Regions from separate parts of the Weizmannia sp. WK01 genome, predicted to be linked through region 1. Evidence: riboswitches for the same ligand, from Rfam matches in the RefSeq annotation. Region 1 holds a riboswitch; the other holds the start of a gene.

Evidence for each region. A riboswitch is a leader RNA that binds a small molecule or an ion and turns the genes downstream of it on or off. The one in region 1 is predicted to bind lysine.
Region 2: linked by a shared signal. The riboswitch ahead of OF158_RS02225 (amino acid permease) and the one ahead of OF158_RS11095 (aspartate kinase) in region 1 are both predicted to bind lysine.

The regions. Positions count from the first base shown of each region.
Region 1 covers NZ_CP109616.1:2,309,553-2,314,432, reverse strand. Annotated here, with positions in the region: gene trxA (thioredoxin) at 1-149, shown strand, start outside; gene uvrC (excinuclease ABC subunit UvrC) at 255-2,027, shown strand; lysine riboswitch at 2,130-2,307, shown strand; gene OF158_RS11095 (aspartate kinase) at 2,445-3,674, shown strand; gene OF158_RS11090 (YslB family protein) at 3,708-4,172, opposite strand; gene OF158_RS11085 (succinate dehydrogenase cytochrome b558 subunit) at 4,601-4,880, shown strand, end outside.
Region 2 covers NZ_CP109616.1:445,120-449,999, forward strand. Annotated here, with positions in the region: gene OF158_RS02220 (peptide MFS transporter) at 1-1,055, opposite strand, end outside; gene OF158_RS02225 (amino acid permease) at 1,404-2,894, opposite strand; lysine riboswitch at 2,994-3,187, opposite strand; gene OF158_RS02230 (helix-turn-helix domain-containing protein) at 3,645-4,187, shown strand; gene OF158_RS02235 (ABC transporter ATP-binding protein) at 4,214-4,880, shown strand, end outside.

The sequences.
Region 1 (4,880 bases):
ACGTGGATGAGAATCAGGAAACGACCAGCAAATTCGGCGTCATGAGCATTCCGACCCTTGTTCTCATGAAAGATGGCAAACCGGTCGACAAAGTGATCGGTTACCAGCCGAAAGAAGCTTTGCAAGAATTAGTGAACAAACATTTATAATACAATAAACGCTCGGCTTCAAGCCGTGCGCAAATGCATTTTAAAATCCGGGCCGGCTGTGGTCCGGGTTTTTTACAGAACGCAGGATTTTGAGGTGAAGAGAAATTGAACGAGACGATCCGCAATAAACTTGCCCTCCTGCCCGCCCAACCCGGCTGCTATTTAATGAAAGACAGACAGGGGACCATCATTTATGTCGGGAAGGCCAAAATTTTAAAAAACCGTGTCCGCTCTTACTTTTCCGGTTCGCATGACGCAAAAACGCAGCGGCTTGTCAGCGAGATCGAAGACTTTGAGTATATTGTCACTTCTTCCAATATTGAAGCCCTTATTCTTGAAATTAATTTAATCAAAAAGCATGACCCGAAATACAACATCATGCTGAAAGATGATAAAACATACCCGTATATTAAGCTGACCCATGAACGCCACCCGCGTCTGATCACCACCCGGAAAGTGAAAAAAGATAAAGGCAAATATTTCGGCCCGTATCCGAACGTGCAGGCGGCTAATGAAACAAAAAAGCTGCTGGACCGGTTGTATCCTTTGCGGAAATGCACCAATATGCCGGACCGCGTCTGCCTTTATTACCATTTAGGCCAGTGTCTTGCGCCGTGTGTCAATGAGGTGAAAGAAGAAACATACAAAGAGATCACCGATCAAATTACCCGCTTTTTGAACGGGGGTTACACGGAAATCAAAAAAGAACTGGAAGAAAAAATGCATGAGGCTGCAGAAAAGCTTGAATTTGAGCGGGCAAAAGAATACCGCGACCAGATCGCCAATATTGAAATGACGATGGAAAAACAGAAAATTACAATGACAGATTTTACGGACCGCGACATTTTCGGCTACGCAGTGGATAAAGGCTGGATGTGCGTCCAGGTCTTTTTCATGCGCCAAGGAAAGCTGATCGAACGGGATGTCTCGCTTTTTCCGTCTTACGATGAGCCGGAGGAGGAATTTTTGAGCTATTTGGGGCAGTTTTATGCCAAACCGGAGCATATTAAGCCGAAAGAAGTGCTGATTACGGAAAAAGCAGACCGGGAACTGGCGGAACAACTGCTCGAAATCAAAGTACTCCAGCCGAAAAAAGGCCAGAAACGGGAACTCGTGTTAATGGCCGAGAAAAACGCAAAGATTGCATTGAAGGAAAAATTCGCGTTGATTGAACGGGACGAGGAACGGACGATCAAAGCCGTTGAAAATCTTGGCGAAAAGCTTGGCATCTACACACCGCATCGGATTGAAGCGTTCGATAATTCGAATATCCAGGGGACAAACCCGGTTTCGGCGATGGTCGTGTTTGTGGACGGTAAGCCGGCAAAAAAAGAATACCGCAAATATAAAATCAAAACAGTGGAAGGACCGGATGATTATGAATCGATGCGCGAAGTGATCCGCCGCCGTTACATCCGTGCCCTAAGGGAAAACTTACCGCTTCCGGATCTCATCATCATTGACGGCGGAAAAGGGCAAATTGACGCGGCAAGGGATGTGCTTGAAAATGAGCTCGGGCTTGAGATCCCGATCGGCGGCCTGGCAAAGGATGAGAAGCACAATACATCGCAGCTTTTGTTCGGCAACCCGCTGGAAGTTGTGCCGCTCGGGCGGAACAGCCAGGAATTTTACCTGCTTCAGCGCATCCAGGATGAAGTGCACCGGTTTGCGATTACCTTCCACAGGGAATTGCGTGGAAAATCCGCTTTTCAATCGGCGCTTGACGATATTCCGGGCATCGGGCCGAAACGGAAAAAACAACTGCTCCGCCACTTTGGCTCCTTGAAGAAAATGAAACAAGCAAAGCTGGAAGAATTTGTGGAAGCGGGCATCCCGCGTCCGGTATCCGAAACATTAATCAAAAAATTACAAGAATAACCTGGCAGGGTTTTTCCGTATATGGTATAATCATGATAATTTCATATGGCAGGCTTTGTTTCAGACTTTCGGGTGCGATCATCCCGGCGTCCGGCAAAGCCGTTACATGATAGAGGCGCAAAACTTAAGAGTAAGAAGCGGGAGAAGATTGGGCTTCCGGGATCGTTTCTGAAAGGAAGTTTTGCCGAAGTGAAAATGGCCTCAATGCCGTTTTTGCTGGTTCTGTACTGAAAAAGTCCGGAACTGTCAGGATGAAATGTCTTGGAGCGCTATCTCACAGGAATGACTGCGTACCCGCGTATGCAAAAGCGATGAGATATCCGTTCTCATTGCTTTTTTTAAATGGGCGCCAAGTTGCTTTGCCTTTCACTCTGACAGCCTCATCTTACTTATAAACTGCAGAAGGTGGCGGAGTTATTGGGAATCATTGTTCAGAAATTCGGGGGAACTTCGGTTGGAAATGTGGAAAGGATCCGGAATACGGTCAACCGGATTATTGAAGAAAAGGAAAAGGGCCATGATGTTGTCGTCGTTGTTTCCGCGATGGGCAAAACAACGGACCAGCTTGTCGGGCTTGCAAATGAACTTTCTGCGTATCCTGCAAAACGCGAAATGGATATGCTGCTTTCAACCGGCGAACAGGTGACGATTTCGCTTGTCGCCATGGCACTGATCGCTCGCGGCTACGATGCCGTTTCTTATACCGGATGGCAGGCCGGCATTATAACGGAACCCGTACACGGAAACGCCCGGATCACGGAAATCCGGACTGAAAAAATCAAATCCCGTCTGGCAGCCGGGCAAATTGTAATCGTCGCCGGGTTTCAGGGCATCACCCCGGCAGGCGAAATTGCGACACTCGGCAGGGGCGGCTCGGATACAACGGCAGTGGCGCTTGCAGCAGCGCTTCATGCGGACCGCTGCCTGATCTATACGGATGTCACCGGCGTGTTTACGTCCGACCCACGCTATATTCCGAATGCCCGGAAGCTTAAGGCTGTATCCTATGATGAGATGCTTGAACTGGCGAGTCTCGGGGCGGGCGTTTTGCATGCAAGGGCAGTGGAGTTTGCCAAAAATGCGGCTGTGCCGCTGATCGTTTGTTCGAGCCTTGAAAGGGAGGAAGGCACGTTAATAGAGGAGGAAGTTTCGGTGGAAAAAAATTTAATTGTCCGCGGCGTTGCATTTGAAGATGGCATTACAAGGGTGACCATTTTCGGACTGGAAAACGGCTTCCGCAATTTGCCGGATATTTTTACGACACTGGCGGAACACCATATTGATGTCGATATCATTATCCAGAACCAGACAGCGGACCATAAAACGTATTTATCTTTTTCGATAAAAGATAAAGATTTAAAAGAAACGGCCGATCTTTTGGAAGCCGGGAAAGAAGCCCTCAGTATTGACCATTTTGAAACGGAAACCGGCCTCGCAAAAGTGTCCATCATCGGATCGGGCATGGTTTCCAACCCGGGCGTTGCGGCAAAAATGTTCCAGGTGCTGGCAGATCACGGCATTGCCATTAAAATGATCAGCACGTCCGAAATCAAAGTGTCCACCGTTGTCGATGCAAAAGAAATGGTCCGGGCCGCCCGGTGCCTGCACGAAGCATTTGAACTGGATGCAGTGGAACAAAATATATGAAAATATGAAAAAGCAGGGGAGCCCCCTGCTTTTTCATATTGATTCTCCGGCCGGGTCTTTCGCATCCCACTGCACGGTGATCCGGACTTTTTTTGCTTTTTTCGCAACTTCCTCAACAGCTTCCGTGATCAGTTTTTTCTGCATCTGGTACTGCTCGGCTAAAAAACCGGCTTCAAGCTTGAATGTCGGCTCTTGACCTGCGCCCATATCCAGCTGCCGTTCAATCATCGGCCCGGATAACTCAAATTCGATATGATATTTCTCTTCTTTTTTGATCGATAACGTTCCCCAGCCGGCTTCTTTGAAAAAAGAAACCATTTCTTCATAGGTAAGCAGCTGGAATTTTCTTGCCAAATGTTTTCCGGCCCAGTATAGAATATCCGGTGTTTCCTTGCCGAGTATATCCGGAATTAATATATTACGCAACAGCTCATATCCGAATGCGGGCACCATTAGCTGTTCCGCAACGGTTTGTTCATTTCCGCCAGAAGATTTCACGCAATTCCCCTCTTTCTATATGCTATATTATATACAAAATAAAACCGGACTTAAAAGCATTTTTTGAGTGTACACAAAAATAATGGGAACTTTTTTTCGCCGGCTTCCGCGTCACATGGGGAAATTATGCCGGTTGCGGTAAAATCCGATGAAAAAAGACAAGCCTTGGATAAAAATTCCTTTTTTATGCAAAAGCATATGGCAAAAGAGCTATACTGAAAAAATTTTAAAAAATGGGAGAAAGACTGACAAATATGACAAATAAACGGTATTTTCAGCGCAAATTCATGAATGCGTTTCCTTGACGCGCCCATTTGTCGGGAGTACAATAAAACTGTCACATAATTGTTATAAAATATTTATGCGGGAGGAAGCAATGCAAAATTTGTCTTCTTTGCATAAATTCACACTACAAAGGGGGATACAATGTGGCTGGAAATCGAGAGTTTTATAACCGCAAACTGCATTCTTTGCTGGGTGTTATACCCATCGGCTTATTTTTAGTCATCCACTTGACCGTGAACCACTATGCGGTAAACGGTGCTGCTGCCTTCAATAAAGCAGCCGGTTTTATGGAAAACCTGCCGTTTCTGCTTTTTGTGGAAGTAGTGTTCATTTATTTGCCGCTTTTGTTCCATGCAATTTACGGCTTATATATTTCGTTTACGGCATCGAGCAATGTCGGCACGATGGGCTACTTCCGGAACT
Region 2 (4,880 bases), 1.8 Mb from region 1:
ACCGGCGCAAAGACGACGATAAACAGCGGATTCAATGTCTGAAACCAGGACGGTAAAATATGAATGCCGGCAAAATTCAGCTGTGTCCGCTTGTCCGCATAGACGGCGAGCAAACTCGCGCCTTGTTCTTCAATCGCCCAGAAGACGATGGAAGCAATAAATAAAGGAATATAAGCCAAAATGCGTGAGCGTTCGTCTTTCGATGTTTTTTTGCTAAAGTACATCATAAAGAAGTACCAGGCAGGAATCAAAAATCCTAAAATGCTGACGATGGTAATAAAGCTGTTCAGATTTAAAATCCGTGTCGGAATGGTAATCGCCAGCAAAATAATCAGGACGACAGCTCCTACGCCGATTTTGGTGAAAGTCGATCTTCTTTCTTCCGGCTTCAACGGGTTGTGCACAACAGAGCCGGCAAGCCCAAGATTTTTCTTCCTGGACATGGTGAATGCGATCAAACCGAAAAACATTCCGATCGCTGCAATACTGAAGCCGAGATGGTAATTGTACCCCTGACCGATTGTTCCGACAATGAGCGGCGCAATGAAGGCCCCGAGGTTAACCGCCATGTAGTAAATGCTGAAACCGGAATCGCGGCGCAAGTCTTTTTCATCATACAATTCCCCGACGGTTGAAGCGGCATTTGGTTTTAACAAGCCTGTCCCAAGCACAATCAGTACCATGGAAACGATCAGCGCCGGGAACCCTCCCGGAAAGGACAACGCAATATGCCCGAGCATAATCAGCACTCCGCCGTAAAAAACGGTTTTGGCGGAACCGAGCAGACGGTCTGAAATCCAGCCGCCGATAATCCCCGACATATAAACAAGCGCGCCGTAAATCGAAGCAATCGATGCGGCTGTTGTCGGGTCCAATCCCAACCCGCCGTTTGACAGGCGGTCATACATGTAGTAAATCAGAATCCCTTTCATCCCGTAGTAAGAGAATCTCTCCCAAAACTCTAGGAAAAATAAAGTCGACAACCCTTTTGGATGACCAAAAAATCCGGTCTGTGGAACAGTTTCCAGAACTTTTTTCTTGTCGATTGTTGACATGCCATTGCCTCCTTGTAAAAATCACATATTGGCATAATTTGTGAAATTAACTGAAAAATAAGTGCTGGTTTTTTCGGGGAATGAATGCGATAGATTAAATATTAACGTAAAATGAGAAAAAAATAAAGATTAATTTTTTGGCAAATTTGTGTGCGTCATTGTTAAAAAAGGCTGGAATCCGCATGAAATAAAGGATTCTGAGCTAGGAAAATATTTAAAATGAATTTTTTCCTAGATAAAGGAAACGTTTTCATAAATTAAAATAAAGGTAAATTTCATATAATTTATGTTAAAAGTAAGTTTCTGATGAAAGGAAAAAACCTGCGGCAGCCACCACAGGTTTTTCCGTTAGGATTCCCGGTTAAAATCGCATTCCTGTAAAGAAACGACTTTTGTCTTTTTCACAAATTTATAAATGAGCCATACGGCAATAAAGATGGGCAGGCCAATATACGAGACAAACACGCTTTCCCACTTAATATGGTCTCCCAGAAATGCCTGGTAGTTTTGCCCGAGAATGACGACCGTACAAACGGCAAACGCAAATAGCGGTCCGAATGGGAACCATCTCGAACGGTAAGGCAGGTCGCTCAACGCTTTGCCTTGCGCCACATATGCACGGCGGAACCGGTAATGGCTGATGGCAATCCCGAGCCAGGCGATAAAGCCGGATAAGCCGGATGCGTTCAGGAGCCAGTTGTATACTGCCCCGTCACCGAAGAAAGATGCAAGGAAGGCCACCGTTCCGACAAGCGCAGTGACAATCAGTGCATTCACTGGTACCCCGCGTTTATTCAGTTTTCCGAGGAATTTCGGTGCTTTGCCGTCACGCGCCAGTTCCCAGAGCATTCGCGTTGACGCGTACATACCCGAGTTGCCGGCAGAAAGAACAGCCGTTAAAATAATCGCATTCATGACAGAAGCCGCAAAGGCAATGCCGGCACGCTGAAATACAATTGTGAACGGACTCATCGTAATGTCGTCGGCGGTTAGTCTCGAATCCGTGAACGGAATCAGCAGGCCGATGACAAAAATCGCCAGAATATAGAAAAGCAAAATTCTCCAAAAAACAGATTTCACAGCATGCGGAATAGTCTTTTCCGGATCTTCACTTTCACCGGCCGCAACCCCGAGCAGTTCTGTTCCCTGGAACGAAAACCCTGCTGCCATAAAAATCCCGAGCACGGCCAGGAATCCGCCGTGGACCGGGCCGTCTGCAATCGTAAGGTTATGGAAGCCGATTGCTTTTCCACCCATAATCCCGAAAATCATCAGTGCGCCGACAATGATAAAGGCAATGACGGTCACGACTTTTATGATTGCAAACCAGTATTCTGCTTCCCCGAACCCTTTTACAGATAAATAATTTAATAAGAACATGATGAGAAGGCAGGCCGCACTCCACACGATCGAAGGCGTATGCGGGAACCAGAATTTCATGATAATGGTTGCTGCCGATAATTCGGCCGCAATCGTGATCGCCCAGTTATACCAATAGTTCCAGCCAAGCGCAAATCCAAGTGCCGGGTCAACAAATTTCGTCGCGTACGTGCTGAAGGTGCCTGCAACCGGCATGTAGGCGGCCATTTCCGCAAGACTTGTCATTAAAAAGTACACCATGACGCCAATTAATGCATAAGCGAGAAGCGCCCCGCCCGGCCCCGCGCTGTGGATTGCCCCGCCGCTTGCCAGAAAAAGCCCGGTTCCGATTGATCCGCCGAGGGAAATCATGGTCAGGTGGCGGGATTTTAATTTTCGCTTTAGTTTTGTCACTTCACCCTTTTTCGTAACGGGAACCGCTCCAGCTGTAGTGCTTTGCCCATGATAGAAGTCATCCATCCTTGATACACTCCTTTTTATATAGGAAGGAGCAGGGAATAAACAAAAATGCCGCAGTCGTGGAGACGCGGCATCAAAGCGTATACCCTCCATCAACCTTCCGAAGATAGCTCAACACATATGCGAGGGGGAATCGCATATGTGACAGTTCTGTTCCTGTTCGGAAACAGCCCCAACATGGCACCGCGGGATCCGGCACCACATTTCGGCAGCTTTTCCTTTCAACCGGAGTCTTAAACTTTACCCGTGTCTCGTCCGATTTACTCATAAAAGCTGCGACCTCTACCTCACCGGATTTGATGAGGATTTTTTTATTCAATTTGATTTACATATAATTATAGTTATGTTTTTAGGGAAAATCAATAGAAAAGGCAGCAGAACGGGGTGGCAAAAATAGGTGTTATATAAAATGGATTTCAGTTTTTACGTCAAGCCCGGCGCCAGTTTGCATGATTGACTTTTTGCAGCAGGCAACAGCGCGGCCATATTTTATATGCGGGCTTATTTTTACAAACATCTGCCTCTCTGTAAGAAAACGCCCGAGTGGGATTGTTCGTTTTCATAAACCGGCTGGAAAGGAGGGGAGCCGAGACAGCAGGGGGACGACCGTGATGCGTGTTTTTTTCAAAAAAACCTTTACATCTGCCTGCTTTTTTGTATAATACATATGAAAGTAAACTTAAAGTTTAACAAAACAAAACTTCCTTGCCTTTGAGTTTACAAATGCTAAACAAAATGGAAGGTTTTATGATGAAGATCGGGAAAAAAATTAAAAACTTAAGGTTAAAAAAAGGACTCACCCAGGAGGAACTTGGAGAGCGTACGGATTTAAGCAAAGGCTATATTTCCCAGCTTGAGCGGGATTTAAGCTCCCCTTCGATTGACACGTTTTTTAATATATTGGAAGTGCTCGGCTGCACGCCGAAAGAATTTTTTGACGAAGAAGAGCGTGAACAAAAAGTCGTATACGGGGAAGAAGACCAGACCGATTATCTCGATGAAGAGCGCGGTTATAAAATCCAGTGGCTCGTCCCGGAATCGAATGAAAAGGAAATGGAACCGATCCTGCTTACGCTTGAGGAAAAAGGGGAGTTTAAAACGTTTGAACCTTCTTTATCGGAAACCTTTGCCTATGTACTGGAAGGCCGGATTGCGGTGCGGCTTGGCAAACGCCTGTACCGTGCAAAAGCCGGAGAAGCCATTTATTATCATGCATCCGATGAGCATCAGATCCTGAATGACGCGGAAGGCCGGTCCAGGCTTGTACTCGTTGCTACGGAATCGTATCTGTAAGCTGAACATAGAAGAGGAGGACAGCAATGAACAGCGATATCATCATTCGTTTTGAACATGTCACAAAACAATACGACGATGATCCTGCTATTTTGGATGACGTCAGTTTTGAAATAGAACGCGGAAAATTTTACACTCTGCTCGGACCGTCGGGTTGCGGAAAAACAACGATTTTGCGCCTGATTGCGGGATTTATTGCGCCGACAAAAGGAAATATTTACATCAATGGAAAAATCGTGAATGACGTGCCAGCCAACCGGCGCCAGGTCAATACCGTTTTCCAGGATTATGCGCTATTTCCTCATTTAAATGTGTATGAAAACGTCGCATTTGGGCTGCGCATTAAAAAAATGAAGGCAGCTGTGATTGAACAAAAAGTAAAAGAAGCCTTGAAGTTTGTGAATCTGGAAGGCTATGAAAACCGGGAAATCAGCGAAATGTCAGGCGGGCAGCGGCAGCGTGTCGCGATTGCGCGCGCGATTGTCAATGAACCGGAAGTGATTTTGCTGGACGAACCGCTTTCCGCGCTGGATTTGAAGCTAAGGACAGAGATGCAGTATGAACTGCGTGAACTGCAGCGCCGCCTTGGCATTACGTTTATTTTTGTCACGCACGACCAGGAAGAAGCGCTTGCGATGAGCGATGAAATTTTTGTCATCAATAACGGGAAAATCCAGCAGAGCGGCACGCCGA